2 regions of the Priestia sp. J2 genome follow, and region 2 is predicted to be linked to the other one. Evidence: riboswitches for the same ligand, from Rfam matches in the RefSeq annotation. Region 2 holds a riboswitch; the other holds the start of a gene.
What was found. Region 2 has a riboswitch for FMN ahead of LJY09_RS21565 (ECF transporter S component). Riboswitches for the same ligand answer to the same signal wherever they lie in the genome.

Region 1: it holds a riboswitch for FMN, as region 2 does, so the genes downstream of both, ribE (riboflavin synthase) here and LJY09_RS21565 (ECF transporter S component) in region 2, are expected to answer to the same signal.

Annotation. Positions count from the first base shown of each region.
Region 1 covers NZ_CP086208.1:1,252,285-1,260,988, forward strand. The annotation lists gene LJY09_RS06370 (YkvI family membrane protein) at 232-1,266, shown strand; FMN riboswitch at 1,374-1,524, shown strand; gene ribE (riboflavin synthase) at 1,803-2,462, shown strand; gene LJY09_RS06380 (bifunctional 3,4-dihydroxy-2-butanone-4-phosphate synthase/GTP cyclohydrolase II) at 2,479-3,672, shown strand; gene ribE (6,7-dimethyl-8-ribityllumazine synthase) at 3,762-4,232, shown strand; gene LJY09_RS06390 (hypothetical protein) at 4,615-5,487, shown strand; gene glcT (glucose PTS transporter transcription antiterminator GlcT) at 5,619-6,467, shown strand; gene ptsG (glucose-specific PTS transporter subunit IIBC) at 6,738-8,704, shown strand, end outside.
Region 2 covers NZ_CP086208.1:4,166,363-4,175,066, forward strand. The annotation lists gene LJY09_RS21540 (DUF2663 family protein) at 1-412, opposite strand, end outside; gene LJY09_RS21545 (CPBP family intramembrane glutamic endopeptidase) at 501-1,106, opposite strand; gene LJY09_RS21550 (RecQ family ATP-dependent DNA helicase) at 1,106-2,623, opposite strand; gene LJY09_RS21555 (YpbB family protein) at 2,647-3,696, opposite strand; gene LJY09_RS21560 (ferredoxin) at 3,954-4,202, shown strand; gene LJY09_RS21565 (ECF transporter S component) at 4,284-4,859, opposite strand; FMN riboswitch at 5,014-5,157, opposite strand; gene serA (phosphoglycerate dehydrogenase) at 5,456-7,030, shown strand; gene LJY09_RS21575 (peptidoglycan DD-metalloendopeptidase family protein) at 7,062-7,751, opposite strand; gene LJY09_RS21580 (ATP-binding protein) at 7,923-8,704, opposite strand, start outside.

The sequences.
Region 1 (8,704 bases), 2.2 Mb from region 2:
CCAGCAAATATTGAGGAAAATTTAAAAGCTAAAGGGAAAATATCCGTATATTTTGTTTGAAAACTGCCGTTATGTTAAGGGATAAAGGGTTTTCATGAAAAAAACAAGAAGGAAATAAAAAAACGAAAAAGGAACAGCACCGGGTGAGGCGAGGATTTACATATAAAAGGCTCGTCTTTTTTTAACCGTTTCTACATATAGTGAACTATGAAGGGTAGAAGGGTGATGGGCATGAAAAGGTGGAAACTCACGCTGCAGGTTGCTGCTACGTATGTAGGCACCGTTGTAGGAGCCGGTTTTGCAACAGGCAAGGAAATTGTTCAATTTTTTACACAGTACGGGGAACTTGGAATGGTTGGAATTTTGGTCAGCGGCTTGTTTTTTATTTGGCTAGGTTCGAAAATGATGCTGCTTTCGCACGCAATTGGGGCTTCTTCTTATCAGCAGCTTAATACATATTTATTTGGTGATGTACTTGGAAAAGCGGTAAACGGTGTAATGATCGTCATTTTATTTGGAGTAACTTCAGTCATGCTAGCGAGTACGGGGGCAATAGGAAAAGAACAGTTCGGGCTGTGGCCTCCTGTTGGGATGATTTGTACAATTGTTTTAACTTATATATTTATCGCAAGAGGAATTAACGGTATTTTAATGGTTAATTCTCTTGTTGTGCCGATGATGCTTTCATTTGCTTTTATCATCTTTGTGCCAAATGTCAGCTATTTCTCACTGATTCAAACGAAGCCAGACTTAACGCTCGTCACACAGTGGAAGTGGGCGGTTAGTCCCTTTTTATATATTTCCCTAAATCTAGCTTTGGCTCAGGCCGTTTTAGTTCCATTAGGAAGCTCCGTGAAAGATAAGAGCGTGATCAAAAAAGGGGCCGTAATAGGAGGATGTGTACTTACGTTTATGCTTGTTTCTACTCATCTTGCCCTTTCCAATTTGCCTTATTCATTTCAACTTGATATTCCTATGAGTGCCGTTGTTAAAAATATCTCAGCGTGGGTGAATGTTTTATTTACGGTAGTTGTGTTAGGTGAGATTTTTACTACATTGATTGGAAATGTATTTGGAATCGCTAAACAGCTTCAATCATTTCTTCCCCTGAATGACAAACAAGCTTTTGCGTTTATTATCTTGGCATGCTTTATTATCGGGCAATTTGGATATGCTCAGCTTCTTGAGTTTTTGTATCCGATATTTGGCTATATTGGACTAGCTTTTGTATGGATGCTATGTATTAAAAAAGAAAAAATAAGCTAAAAGCTGGATTTTGAAGAGCAGATGTGAAAAAACGAAGTTAAATGATGTGACAAGTCGATTTTACTTTGCTATAATGTAAAACAAATAAGACTCTAGCAGTCGAATATATTATCCTTCGGGGTCGGGTGTAAGTCCCAACCGGCGGTGATAAAGCATATGCTTTTAAGCCCGTGACCCGTTTTCATACGATGTATGTTAGCGGTGGATCTAGTTAAAATCTAGAGCCGACAGTAAAAGTCTGGATGGGAGAAGGATCAGGAAGCACAGTTGTTTTTTTGTGTTGTATTAATAAGGGACAGGTTTGCCTTTTTTAAAGCTACCCTTGTTTTTGTACACAAATTATAACTGTTTATTTCGTATACAATTAGCGGAATTTTGCATAGATAAAACTGATTCAGCTCAGCCGACCCCTTGGACATTTGTTCAAGGGGCTTTTTTATTTTCAGTGGTTGGGGGAAAGATAAATATTAAAAAAAAGCAGCTGCTATTTCAAAAAGGCATAAGAAGTTGGAATAGCGCCAAAGCAGGTGAAGAAAATGTTCACAGGTATTATTGAAGAAATTGGAAAAATAAAACGGATTCAAAAGGCTACAGAAGCAATTGTTCTTACGATTGATGCGAAGACCGTGTTAGAAGATGTGAACTTAGGGGACAGCATTTCAGTTAACGGCGTTTGTTTAACCGTAACGGCTTACTCTCAAAATGAATTTACGGTCGACGTCATGCCGGAGACGATTAAAGCAAGTACCCTGCAGCTTCTAACCGTTGGATCACGTGTTAACTTAGAACGGGCGATGGCTGCAAATGGCCGCTTTGGAGGGCATTTCGTCAGCGGACACGTTGATGGAATTGGAACCATTGTAAGCAAAACACGTAAAGGAAATGCCTTTTATTATGAAATTCAAGTGGATCCTGAACTTCGTGAATTTATGATGTTAAAAGGATCTGTTTCTGTAGACGGAACAAGTCTTACTATTTTTGATGTCAGCAACCAATCATTTACTATTTCTCTTATTCCTCATACGGTACTTCACACAGTCGTGGGAGACAAACAGCGAGGAGACAAGGTGAATATTGAATGTGATATGTTAGCTAAATATATGCATCAGATGATGGCTAACAAGTCAACTCCTGGCGCCTCGAATCGGTCAGGTAATATGAAGGATTTATTGCAGCAGCATGGTTTTACAAATTAACAGTGAGGTGAAAGAGATGTTTCATAAAGTAGAAGAAGCCATTGAAGAGTTAAAAAAGGGAAAAGTGGTTATTGTATGCGACGATGAAGATCGAGAAAATGAAGGAGATTTTATTGCATTAGCCGAAAAAACGACGCCTGAGGTTATTAACTTTATGGCTACTCATGGAAGAGGATTAATTTGTACACCTGTTAATGAAGAAATTGCGCATAAATTGAATCTTCACCCGATGGTAGTGAACAATACGGATGTACATGGAACAGCATTTACAGTAAGTATTGATCATATTTCAAGTACAACAGGTATCAGTGCGTACGAACGTTCTGCTACCGTTATGGCTCTTGTAAATGAAGCAACGGTAGCAAGTGATTTTCAACGACCAGGACACATTTTTCCGTTGATTGCAAAAGACGGGGGCGTTCTGCAGCGTGCGGGTCATACAGAGGCCGCTGTTGATTTAGCCGTGTTAGCAGGAGGAAAGCCTGCGGGTGTTATTTGTGAAATCATGAATGAAGATGGAACAATGGCACGCGTACCGGATTTAACAAAGATTTCAGAGCAATTTGATTTAAAAATGATTACAATAAAAGATTTGATTGCCTACCGCCGCAAACATGACCAGCTGATTAGCCGTGAAGTAGAAGTAAGCTTACCTACGGCATTTGGTGATTTTAAGGCTGTAGGATATACAAATAAACTTGATAATAAAGAACATGTGGCTCTTATCAAGGGTGATATCGATCATAATAGCCCCGTTCTCGTGCGGGTTCACTCCGAGTGCTTGACTGGAGATGTGTTTGGCTCTGAGCGCTGTGACTGCGGTCCTCAGCTTCACGCAGCTCTTACGCAAATTGAAGAAGAAGGACGCGGCATTCTGCTGTATATGCGTCAAGAGGGCAGAGGTATTGGCTTATTAAATAAGCTAAGAGCATATAAGCTGCAGGAAGAAGGATACGATACCGTAGAAGCGAATGAAAAACTCGGGTTTGCTGCGGATTTACGAGAGTATGGAATCGGTGCTCAAATCTTAAAGGACCTTGGAGTCAAACAAATGAAGCTTTTAACGAACAATCCTCGCAAAATTACTGGGCTAAAAGGCTACGACCTTGAAGTGGTAGAGAGAGTGCCTCTTCAAATGCCGGCAGTGGATGCCAATAAAAAATACTTAGATACCAAAGCTAAAAAACTAGGTCATTTATTACATTTATAAGTTTACACTTTTTTTCGTTATAACAAATGAAGCTAATTCATGAAAAGAAATGTAAATAACTATATTACTACTAGCAGGAGGAACAAGAGATGAATCATTTATATGAAGGAAATTTAGTTGGCACAGGATTAAAAATCGGAATCGTGGTAGGGCGTTTTAATGAATTTATTACAGGGCGTTTACTTAGTGGAGCAGAAGATGCGCTTAAACGTCACGGCGTAGCTGATGAAGATGTAGATGTGGCTTGGGTACCGGGCGCTTATGAAATTCCATTAATCGCTAAAAAATTAGCTGAATCTAAAAAATATGACGCGGTTATTACACTAGGAACGGTTATTCGAGGAGCTACTCCACACTTTGATTTTGTATGTAATGAAGTAGCAAAAGGCGTTGCATCTCAAAGCTTACAAACAGGCGTACCAATTATCTTTGGTGTATTAACAACTGAAACAATTGAGCAAGCAATTGAACGTGCAGGAACAAAAGCAGGAAACAAAGGATGGGAAGCTGCAGCATCAGCTATCGAAATGGCTAACCTTTCAAAAATGATTGAAGGATAATAGAGGACGTTCCAATTTTTGTAAGTTAAAGAGTTAAAAGAGGCTGAAACAAAAGTATGGTAGTTGAAAGAAGATCCGAACGATGAATCGTTCGGATTTTTTCATGGTTAGGGTTACATTACAACGTAGGTTTCCTGTATGTAGGCTTCTAACTGTTGAGTGGAGAGCAGGGCGAAGGCTCCTGTAGGGAAAGCGAAGCCTTGCAGGGAAATCACCTGCAGTGCAGCAAGCCATCCATACTATCTCATGTATCCGATTTGTTCGCCTTTAGATTGGATTGATGTAGTATGTCTCAATCTCTTTTGAATAGAAGCTAGCTATGTATAATTTGGCTAAAACGTCTTACTCTAAGTAATAATTAGGTCGTAAAAGGGAGACGTCTATGCCTCATTATACTGCTTTTTTTGCATTGATTATTATCAGCACAGCCGTTTTGCTTACAGTATTCATACGTAAAAAAGATAAAAAGCTAGTCGTTTTGCTTTTTTTTATCATTGGAATGGCTTATGTACTAGAGTATGTTGTATTTGTGTTGTTTGAAAGTTACGAGTACGATCCTGATTTTATGACCAATGAATATTTTGATAATTTGTTTGGGTCCTTAACTTCTCAAACGTTTGCTTTTCCAATCATGGCTATGGTGGTAGCTGCTTATCAATTAAAATTTCGCTATATTTTAATCATTTCGGCTATGTTTATGGGGATTGAAGAATTATTTTTACACTGGGATATTTATACACATCACTGGTGGAAAACAATTTATACAGGCGTTTTAATGACTATAGGCTTTAGTATTTCAAAGATTTGGTATGTATGGCTAACAGAACGGTATATGACATTTGTACATTACGCTACATTTTTTCTGGGAATGCTCGCCATTACTTCTACTATTATGTTTCTGCTGTTAGCATATTTTCATAACAATTGGTTTTATACAGGATGGTTTGCGTCGGCTACTCATGATTCCGTAAATGCAACGATAATTTACGTTTGTATTGTTACGATTCTCCTCGTTTGGAGTGTAGCTAAAGAATTTTTTGTGGGAGCTGGAATGATTATAGCAGGGCTGCGTATAGTAGATATTTTACTAATTCACTATGGGATTTTACTGGTATCTATTACCACTTCACTTGTTCTTTTTACGCTTTTACAAGCAGGTATATTCATTCTGAGCGTTATGCTTCAACATTTTATTATGAAAAATTGTTATGGGACGAGTAAAAAAGACGTTGCGTTTCCAGCGAAGAACTACTAAGATAATACGTAACTCAAATAGTTTAGTTCAATAATATTTGAAACAAAGAAAAATGAATTGACGGTTATGCGTATTATTTGTAAGATAGGAAAGCAAATAATAGAAAGCCGAAACAGGGGAGTGAAGGATTCGTGAAAGAGTCCTTTTTTGTAGAAAAGGTACTTAATAATAATGTATTAATTGCTAAACACCTTACCTATGATGAAGTTGTGCTAATTGGGAAAGGAATAGGGTTCAACAAGAAAAAAGGCGATGAAATCGATGCAAAAGCTGTGGAAAAAATGTTTTTGCTAAAGAGTGAAGAAGAGCAAGAACAGTACAAGCAGCTTTTAGCTCAGGTGGATGAAGATGTAATTGAAATGATGAATGATATTGTAACGCATATTCAAAAACGCGTTAATATCCCTTTGAATGAGCATATACACATTTCATTGACAGATCATATCGCCTTTGCGATAAAACGTTTTCAGCAGGGGATGGGTCTTAAAAATCCATTTTTACTTGAAACAAAAGCCTTATATCCAGAGGAATATACGATCGCATCTGAAGTGGTAGAGATCATTAGTCGTAAAATAGGCGTGCAGCTTCCGGTAGGAGAGATTGGTTTTATCGCGCTTCATATCCATAGTGCGCTGACTGAAAAAAACCTGTTAGAAGTGAATCAAGACTCGCAGCTTATTCAAACGATTATTAATGTGATTGAAGAATCGCTTCATCTGCAGGTAGACAAAGAATCTGTACACTATATGAGATTGATTCGTCATTTGCATTTTGCCATTGATCGAGTAAAAACAGGAGAAAAAATAGAAGAGCCAAAAAAAATTGCTTTGCTATTGAAAGAAGAATATCCTCTGTGTTACAATGTGTCTTGGAAAGTGATAAAAGTAATGCAGCAAGCGTTACATTTACCTGTGTATGAAGCAGAAGCAGTTTACTTAACGATGCATTTGCAGCGACTTATAACAAAAACGGATTTATAAAATCATTTCAATACGTGTTACTGATACGATCAGGCATGAGTGAGAAATGAAGCGATGTGTAATTGGATGAGTGTATCCATTTGTCGTTTCTTTTTCCTCATGCTTTTTTTTGTTATAAGAAAGCGCAATCATTGAAGACTTCGCCTCATAACACCGGGAAATGTAATGAGTTTTCTAGTTAAAGAAAGCGTTTTATGAAAGCGCGTTAATGATTCACGTATCAAATAAATAGCTTGTTGCACACTAAATATATAAAAGGAGGTAAGCGCCATGTTTAAAAAACTTTTTGGAGTATTACAAAAAGTCGGAAAAGCGCTTATGCTACCGGTTGCGATTTTACCGGCAGCAGGGATTTTACTTGGAGTAGGGACAGCGCTTCAAAACCCTACATTGTTGGATGCAGTACCAGCACTTGGTGCAGACTGGGTTCAATTAGTTTCAAATGTTTTGTCGCAGGCGGGTCAAATCGTATTTGACAACTTATCGCTATTGTTTGCCGTTGGTGTTGCCGTTGGTTTAGCCGGTGGTGACGGTGTAGCAGGTATTGCTGCAATCGTAGGTTACTTAATTATGAACAAAACGATGAGCACAATCTTAGTTGCTACAGGACAACTAGATCCTGACAAAATGGGTGCCAATCCAGCTTACACTAGCATCTTAGGAATTCCTACGTTAGCTACGGGTGTATTCGGGGGTATCATAGTAGGTATCTTAGCTTCATCCATGTATAATCGTTATTTCAATATTGAATTACCATCTTACTTAGGTTTCTTTGCAGGAAAACGATTTGTACCAATTATTACTGGGGTATTTTCAATTCTTTTAGGTGTTATTATGATTTTCATTTGGCCGCCAATTCAAAGCGGATTAAATGCTTTCTCTACTAACATGATTGATGCAAACCCAACTTTATCAGCGTTTGTATTTGGATTAATTGAACGTTCATTAATTCCATTTGGACTTCATCACATCTTCTACTCTCCGTTCTGGTTTGAGTTTGGTGATTATGTCAATAAAGCAGGTCAACATATTCACGGTGACCAAAAGATTTTCTTTGCTCAATTAGCAGATGGCGTGCCTTTAACAGCAGGAACATTCCAAGTTGGTAAATTCCCGTTCATGATGTTCGGATTGCCAGCAGCCGCTCTTGCGATTTATCACGAAGCGCGTCCTGAAAACAAAAAATATGTAGCTGGTATCATGGGTTCAGCTGCTTTAACATCTTTCTTAACGGGTATTACAGAGCCGCTTGAGTTCTCATTCTTATTCGTAGCACCAGTATTATTTGCAATTCACGCAGTATTTGCTGGTTTGTCGTTTATGGTTATGCAATTATTAAATGTTAAAATCGGTATGACATTCTCAGGTGGGGTTATCGATTACGTTCTATTTGGAGTTATGCAAAACCGCACAGCATGGTGGCTAGTTATTCCAGTAGGTTTAGTTCTAGCAGTTATCTACTACTTCGGTTTCCGCTTTGCAATCCGTAAATTTAACTTAAAAACACCGGGTCGTGAAGATAAAGAAGAAGGAGAAGAAGATGTAAAAGTAGAAGCAGCAGAGCTTCCGACAAATATTTTGGCTGCACTTGGCGGTAAAGAAAACATTACACATTTAGATGCTTGTATTACGCGTCTACGTGTTTCAGTAGATGATGTGGGTAACGTTGATAAAAACCGTTTGAAAAAACTTGGAGCAGCTGGTGTTCTTGAAGTTGGTAACAATATTCAAGCTATTTTCGGTCCGAAATCTGACACGTTAAAAGGTCAAATTCAAGACATTATGAATGGCAAAACGCCGGTTGTCACAAAAGAAGAGACAAAAACAATTGAAAAACCTGTTGCAACATCTGAAGTAGGAAGCGATAATGGTAATGATATTGTTTCACCGATTGAGGGAGAATTGGTACCTTTATCGGAAGTACCAGATCAGGTATTTTCACAAAAATTAATGGGTGACGGTTTTGCGATTATTCCGAAAACAGGCACAGTAGTTGCACCAGTGGACGGAAAAATAGTAAACTTATTCCCGACGAAACATGCTTTAGGTATTGAATCAACGACTGGACGTGAAATTTTAATTCACGTTGGTATTGATACAGTTAATTTAAAAGGCGAAGGTTTTGAAGCTTTAGTTGCCCAAGGCGATGAAGTGAAAAAAGGACAGCCTCTATTGAAAATTGATTTAGACTTTGTAAAAGAAAATGCGCCATCGACGATTACGCCGATCATTTTCAC
Region 2 (8,704 bases):
TCCAGCGGAACGTTTCTTTTCGGTTCTCCCATGTTTCAGGCGTCGCCCATAGCTCTTTGCTTCTTTTAATAATCTCACAGCGCAAGTCTTGAAAAGTCTTTTCCGCTTTCTCGCTTTTTTTCTGCAGCTGTACAGTATAAAAATAAAGGGAGACGGTGAGCAATAGAAACATCAAATGCCCTATGTTACCTAACAAAAATGAGAAAAATTCGCTAAACGTCGTAAAAAAACCGCTTTGAAATATGAAAAAAAAGTAGCTAATAACAGCCGTTACGCTGGCTAAAAACAAAAGCTTCCATCTTTTCTCTTTAGCTTTCAGCTTATTAACCGTCTCTTTTCTTTTGATAACGCTCGCTAATATATATTGAAGTGTTTCATCGCTTTCAAAGTCTATCAACTTGTTTTCCAACATTCCACCCCCTCGTATGCTAGTACAACATATGAGTGAATATAAAAGATTATGTGGATAACACTGAAAATAATGGCTGTTTCCTTAACCTTTACTGCATGAGTTCTTCTGACTGTACAGATTTCCCTTTTGACTTTCGTATCTGCAGGCCTAATAAAAAATCAATGAGAAAATGAGTAAAAATCGTGACATACAAATTTTCAGTCCACCAAAACAGCAACCCTATTAAAAAGCTTAAAACCACAACCGAAATAAATAGAAACCACTTTTTTAAATATCGAATGTGAACGAGTGCAAATACGATACTCGCCCAAAAAAGGCCAAACTGAACTTGTATAACCCCTCGAAATAATATTTCTTCTGAACAGGCAACGATTAGGCAAATAAGGGCTAGATGAGGAATGGAACGATTAGCAAATAAACGTTCATTAATCCCTCCGTCATCATATAAATGCTCGGGTACACACTTCATTAGAAGCATATCTCCTCCTACTACCAAGAGAGCTGTACCTCCCCCGTACAATAAAATAGACGCCCAATCCAGCTCAAAAAACTGTAAAAAGGAATGCCACGAATCAAATGTGAAAAAACCGATGCCTAAAGCAATAAAGCAGATGAGCAGCTGCGTTACATATAAATTTTTAACCAGCTCTGCATCCGTCATGGATGAAATAAGCTCTTGCTGTGACTTTGCCATTATATCTCTCCTTGACGAAGCAAACGAGCTAATTCTAATTCCCAGCCTTGAAATGTCCATTGCTCTTGCTCACCATTTGTTTTTTTATAGGCTTCTAAATCCAATCCGCAGCAATCGCAACAATTCTGAAGCTCTGATTTTCCGAGCTCATTGAAATAGCCAAGCAGCACCTGACGACGGCATTCTTTTGCCTCAATAAACTCCTTCATCGCACGGTACTTGTCATGTTTGTTTCGAAGACGTTTATTTACAGCTGCAACAATCGTTTCATGCAGCGATTCAGGGATTTTCCTAGGTTCAACATGTTCATTTTCCACTACATTTTCTCTGTACAAATAATAACGAATAAATCGCCAATGTGTTTCTTGAATACCCACTGTATAAAGAAAATGAGACTCTACTTGTTTTAAAGGAATGGCCTGATCATGATTTCGTAAATACGACAGGCAGTATAAGATGATATCTGAAGAAGGAAGCTCAATTTCAAGTAAAGAATGAGCAAAATCATCGTCTCCTTCAGCATAAAGCAAAATCGCAATACTGTTTTGCTGATCGCGTCCACTTCTTCCAATTTCCTGTACGTATGCTTCTAGCTGCGTAGGTGTATGAAAATGAATAACAAAGCGAACATTCGATTTATTAACCCCCATTCCAAATGCACTTGTGCAGCAAATGATATCAAGCTGGTTTTCTAAAAATTGCTGTTGAACAAGCATTCTTTCATTCGGTTCCATTCCCCCATGGTAATACTGCACTCGCTGTATCCCATTTTCCTTTAGAAGCTGTGTTAATGCTTCTGTCCAAGATCGGCTGGAACAATAGATAATTCCTGGACTTTGCAGTTCACTAACGTACATCAGCAACTTCTCTTTTTTCTCTTCAATACTTGCAACAAAATCAACTTTCATCGCAATATTACTTCGATTCATGGAATAGATGTGCTCGTTGACAGCAGGCAGCGATAAGTAGCGCTTAATATCTTCCACTACTTCCCTAGTCGCAGTTCCTGTTAGTGCCAGACATAGCGGACTGCCAAGTTCCTTCCATATATCTCCTAACTGAAGATAATCCAAACGGAAATCATGTCCCCACTGAGAAATACAGTGCGCCTCGTCCACAACGAAAAGGCCTACCTTTGCCTGTTTTAATGCTTCTACCACAACAGCGTTTTGCAAAATTTCAGGAGATGCATAAATAAAACGATAAAAAGCTAAATCTTTTAGCGCCCGTCTTTTTTCTTCTTGTTGTAGGAAACTATTTAAGGCAATAACTCTCTTTTCTCCACTTGCCTTTAGTTGTTGAACTTGATCTTCCATCAGTGAAATTAAAGGAGATACAATCAGCACCGGTCGGTTCAACACATAAGCGGGGAGCTGATAGCACAATGATTTCCCTGTTCCTGTAGGAAGAACCGCTAACACATTATGACCTGTTAAAATATCTTGAATAATCTCTTTTTGTCCTAGTCGAAATTGGCTATAGCCAAATTGTTTCTGTAGAAGTTGTTCTATCTTCACATCAAACACCACTTTTTTTAGTATCAGGTAAAATGTTTTGCTAATACGAGACGAATCTGAAAATAGGTAACGTCGTCTTTTACTTCTTCCTTTATCGCCTTTAATTTATTTGTACGCAAACTTTCAAAAGCCGAGATAATTTCTTCCTGCTGCTTAGGCGATACGTATGCATCGATTGAAAAAGATGGAACAAACAGAGCTAATTCTGCAATATGATCTTCAATTGTACTTTCTTTTAAACGCCTTATATAAGCAATTTCTTCAAGCGTCTTTCCTTTTTGAAGCCAGCTATACGTTTTTAACGTCGAGCTTGTCAAAGGCAATTCTAAATATAGATCATGCAAAAAAGAAGAAAGTACATGAAAGCTTTCATTATTTTGACTCACTTTTTCAATGATATGATGAATAACCCCTAAAAGTTGAATATGCACATAATGCTCATCGAGTTCATATTGATATGCTAACTGATTTTTTGTAAAGCCTACTCTTTCGTATCCAGTCAGTTGCAAAACAAAAAGAGACGCATCCCGTTCCGTACAATCTTTCAAGCACGTTCGGAGCTCTTTGAATAGCTCGGCGGCTAACTCTTGACGCGTTTGCTTTTGAGACATAATATACGTTTTGACCCATTGAATGACCTCAGGATTTTTGGAAATGGGTAAAAACCCTTTTTGAAAATACTGTAGGTTGGATAAGGTCTGAATGAACAAAGTGATTCTTGCTAAAAATAATTGAGTACTGCTTGCGAATTTCCATCCGTCTAAAGCTGGATGAAAGGGCCGAGCCGTCAGTTCATCTTCAAGGCGTGTTCGTCCCTTATCTGTCATCACATACTTTTGATTTTCAGTTTCTTCGATATACTGCTGTTCTTTTAAATATGCAACGCAGGTTTCAAAAGACCGTTTATCTAAGTAAAGAAATGACTGAAAAAGAAAAGAGATTCCAAAAATTTTTCCGTCTTGAATTGTTTGCGCTGACTTTTTACCTGTTAATAAATGATAAATACCATAGGCGGTTCGCTCACCTTTTAACTGTTTTATACAAAATAAAATGCTAACTTGAATATAATTCAAAGGTGTCAACTTCCTTTCTCATTCATTGTACCAAAAGTGACCAATAGCATGTGAGATAAAGGCTTTTTAGCTCTTTCCTTTATGTATCAAAACGTTTGGATAAGTGAAGAAACCTTGATTTGATAAGCATTCTCAGTGACTTTTCTATTGAAAAGTTTTATAAATCATTTTACAATGAATAAGGAGAAATTTCACTCTTGATTCGCGAAGAGATTATATAATAAGAAATTTTCGAACACTTTACAGGAGGTCTTGTTATGCCAAAATATACAATTGTTGATAAAGATACTTGCATCGCATGCGGCGCTTGCGGAGCAGCAGCACCAGACATTTATGATTATGATGATGAAGGTATTGCATTCGTAACATTAGATGATAACCAAGGTGTAGTAGAAATTCCAGAAGATCTAGAAGATGATATGATGGATGCAATGGAAGGCTGCCCTACGGATTCAATTCGCGTAGCGGATGAAAAATTCGAAGGCGATGCTAATAAATTCGAATAAGTATTGAACAAACCTGTAGTATAGTACATGCTGCAGGTTTTTTTATATATAAAAATCGCTCTCCCCGGGAGAGCGATTGAATTAAACAGCAACGCGGCGCGTGATCCATTGCTTCATTTTTGAAAACAATAAGACAAAAATAACCCCTGTTGCTGCTCCTTTTATTAAGTTAAACGGCAAAATACCTGCAACGATATATTGACGCGCTTGTTCACTAGACATTTCTGGCGATTGTAAGAAGATTGTATACGCCGGTAAAAAGACATAATAATTTAAGACAGCCATGAGTACCGTCATTACAACCGTACCCGTAACCAAACCTATCGTTACGCCTTTGGCTGTTTTAAATCGACGGAACATATATGATACAGGAAGAACGAACAGTAAACCAGCTACAAAGTTCGCCACTTGACCAACCGGAACCCCTGTAGCACTTCCTTGAATTAAATAATTCAATAAATTTTTTATTCCTTCTACTATAACAGCAGCCATAGGTCCAAATACAAGTGCTGCTACGAGTGCAGGAATTTCGCTAAAATCAATTGTTAAAAACGGAGGTAATCCAGGAATCGGAAAATTAATCATCATTAAAATGTAAGCAATACTGCTTAACATTCCTAGTATAACCAGCTTTTGAGTTTTCTTACTTTGTTGCATCTTGCCTCTCTCCTTCTTTGTGATCCACTCTTCAAAGAAGAAAGGTTCAACTTCATATCCCCACGCAAAAACCTCCCAACAAATGATTCGTTGAGAGGAGACATGGCAGGCATATTTAATAAACGTTCATCACATTAGGTTTTGAACGCTGAACCTCCACCTTCTCCCATCCAGACTGTACTGTCGGCTTTGGAATTTCACCAAATCTGCTCGTATGTATTACATATAAGCTCGCGGGCTCAAAACAATTTGTTTTTTTACCGCCGGTCGGGAATTTCACCCTGCCCCGAAGATAGACCAATATTTAATTATGAATTTATTATATGTTATCTCGAATTAAAAGTAAATAAAGAAGTTTTTTAATTCCTATTAAATTGATGTCTTTTATAAACTTCATTACTGTTTTATATGTAAAATAAGGAAATAAGTGCATAACCAACAGCATTATGACATATTTATAGTTTCAATTTTACGTTTACAATTGTGTATTTGATAACTAATTGTAAAGTTTAAAAAATATAATTGACAGAATTTTTTTAACATGGTAAATTATCAAATATTTGATGATAGTAAAATCCAAGGGAGATGTTCACGTCATGTATAACGTATTAGTAGCTGATTCAATTAGCAATGAAGGTCTTGCTCCACTACTTGAAGCTCCTCATGTGAATCTTACGCGAAAAAAAGTTGAAGAAGTTGAGAATGATTTGCATACGTACGATGCGCTTTTAGTACGGAGTGCTACGACGGTTACAGAGGATTTGCTGGCAAAAATGCCGAATTTAAAAATTGTTGCTCGCGCTGGAGTAGGTGTCGATAATATTGATATTGAAGCCTCAACCAAACGAGGGGTTGTCGTTATTAACGCGCCGAACGGAAATACCATTTCAACGGCGGAACATACATTTGCTATGATGGCTAGCTTGTTTCGGCATATCCCCCAAGGAAATGCTTCAGTCAAAGCGCGCGAATGGAACCGCTCAGCATTTGTTGGAACAGAGCTTAATCGCAAACACCTGGGCATTATCGGATTTGGACGAATTGGCTCAGAGCTTGCTAAACGCGCAAAAGCCTTCAATATGAGCGTTCACGTTTACGATCCTTTTTTAACCTCTTCCCGAGCTGAAAAGCTAGGCGTAGAACTATTATCCCTGGATGAATTACTAGCAGCAGCGGATGTAATTACCGTACACACTCCGCTTACGAAAGAAACCAAGGGATTGCTCAATCATGAAACATTAGCCAAAACAAAGAAGGGTGTATTTTTATTAAACTGCGCACGCGGCGGGATCATTGATGAAAAAGCCTTAGTTCATTATTTAGAAATTGGCCATGTTCAAGGTGCAGCTATTGACGTATTTGAAGTTGAACCGCCGATTGATAACCCTTTGTTACATTTTGATCAAGTTATTACAACTCCCCATTTAGGAGCTTCTACAAAAGAAGCCCAGCTTAACGTTGCTGAAGACGTGGCACATGACGTTCTGCGTTTTCTAGAAGGTAATCCTGTAAGTTCATCCATTAATTTACCAACGCTTTCTAAAGAAGTTTTTGAAAAAATTCAGCCGTTTACGAGCCTTACTAAACAAATGGGAGCTATTTTATCTCAATGCATGCGAGAACCCGTTCAGCATATCTCGATCTCCTACGGAGGTACAGTGACGGATTTAGAAACCACTTATATTACACGGAGCTTGTTATCAGGCTTTTTAACCCATCGTATTGACTCACCTGTTAACGAAGTCAATGCTTCTATGATTGCCAAAGAACGAGGAATTACATTTGGTGAAAAAACATCGGAAGATACGCAAGGATATTCTAATATAATTGACGTTACAGTAACAGGCGAACAGCGTACATTTACCATTACGGGCACTTATATAGCAGGATATGGACCTCGAATTGTTAATATTGATTCGTTTGATATTGACTTTTATCCAGAAGGACATCTTCTTTATATCCGTCACAGTGATCAGCCCGGAGTTATTGGAAATGTAGGGAAAGTACTTGGAGATTTACGTATTAACATTGCTACCATGCAAGTGGGACGTAAGCAAAAAGGCGGCGAAGCCATTATGATGCTCACGTTTGATAAACTTTTAGATGATTCTGTCATCACTTCATTAAAACAAACAAGCGAAATCGTGACCATACAGCGCATTGAGTTGTGACATTGAAAAAAGAGCCTTAACGGCTCTTTTTTTATGGACTTATTTTTAACACTTGTCCTGCATTTAAAGCGGTGTTCTCTAAATGATTCCACTTTCTTAGCTGCTCCACATCGACTTCATATTTGGCCGCAAGTTCAGATAATGTATCTCCTTGATGGATAAGAATACAGTTATCAGAAGCCTGATGTAACTGCTGAAAAACCGTGGCAGCTAAATCGTTTTTTACGTATGCCGATAGTTTTTGCTTGTCCAATTTGGCGAGTGGGTTTACCGCATTGGTTTTATCCGGATTCCAACTTCCTTGATGAACTTCAAAATGCAAATGTGCACCTGAAGATCGTCCTGTATTGCCAACCCATCCAATGTTTTGACCTGCGGCTACAGAATTCCCTTCTGCAACAAGTCGTTTCTCTAGATGAGCATAGACCGTTTCGTATCCATTCGTTTGTTTGATAAAAACAACTTGCCCGTATGTATTTGAATAATAAGAGCGGCTCACCACTCCTTTTGCAACAGCATACACCTGTGTACCAACAGGTGCTGCTATATCGATTCCAAAGTGTTTGGCGTGACGAGAACCAAATATATCAGTTAAGACTCCTTCAACCGGCCACTCCCACTGCTTCTCTTCTGCCTTTACCATTTGCCCGCCCAAAAATAAAAGACCTATACACAATCCCATCACTAATACAACCAATATTCTTCTTAACACGTCAATCATGAAGAAAGAACCTCCTATGTAGATCATTGCACACAAAACATACTATATGCCAATTCCTTCTCTTTTAGACTTGTTTATAGAAAAAATAAAGAGATGTGATTCTCCAATGAATCACATCTCTTTGCTATTCTTATTATTTCAGCCGAAGACAAACTGTTATTTAGCATGTGTTTACTTTGGCAGTTTGATAAAGAAAGTTGTTCCTTCATTTAATTCACTTTCAACCGCAATAATCCCTTGGTGTGCCTCCACGATATTTTTAGCGATCGCAAGCCCAAGACCAGTTCCTGACTTTCCTCTCGTTCTGGCTTTATCAGCTTTATAAAATCGCTCGAATACAAACGGAAGATCTTCTTTTGGAATCCCTGCTCCCGTATCTTGAACAGAAAGATGGATTTCGGATTGACTTTTATCAAGATGCAGCTTTACTTCTCCGTAGTCATCCGTATGACGAATGGCATTATCAATTAAGTTTGTCAGCACTTGTTCCATACGGTCTGAATCAATCATCGCTTCAAATTCATCTTCTATTTTTCCATTAAGAGACAGTTTAATATGTTTTTCTTTAGCTAACCCTTGAAACTTGCGCAAAACACGTTCTGTAAATTCAACCATTGCTACAGATTCTAAGTGAAGCTGCACATGTCCCGCTTCCATTCGCGCTAAATCTAAAAGTTCATTTACAAGCCGGCCCATACGGAGTGATTCATCATAAATCACCTGTGCAATTTCTTTCTTTTCTTCATCCGTACTTGCAATATCGTCAATAATAGCTTCACTATAACCTTGAAGCATAGAAATAGGTGTACGCAATTCATGAGACACGTTTGCAATAAAATCTTTTCTCGATTTATCAAGTTTACGCTCTTCAGACATGTCTCGCAGTACAGCTACAGCACCGCGGATTTTCGTTTGATTATAGAGCGGTGACATTAAAATGACCCACGTTTTCC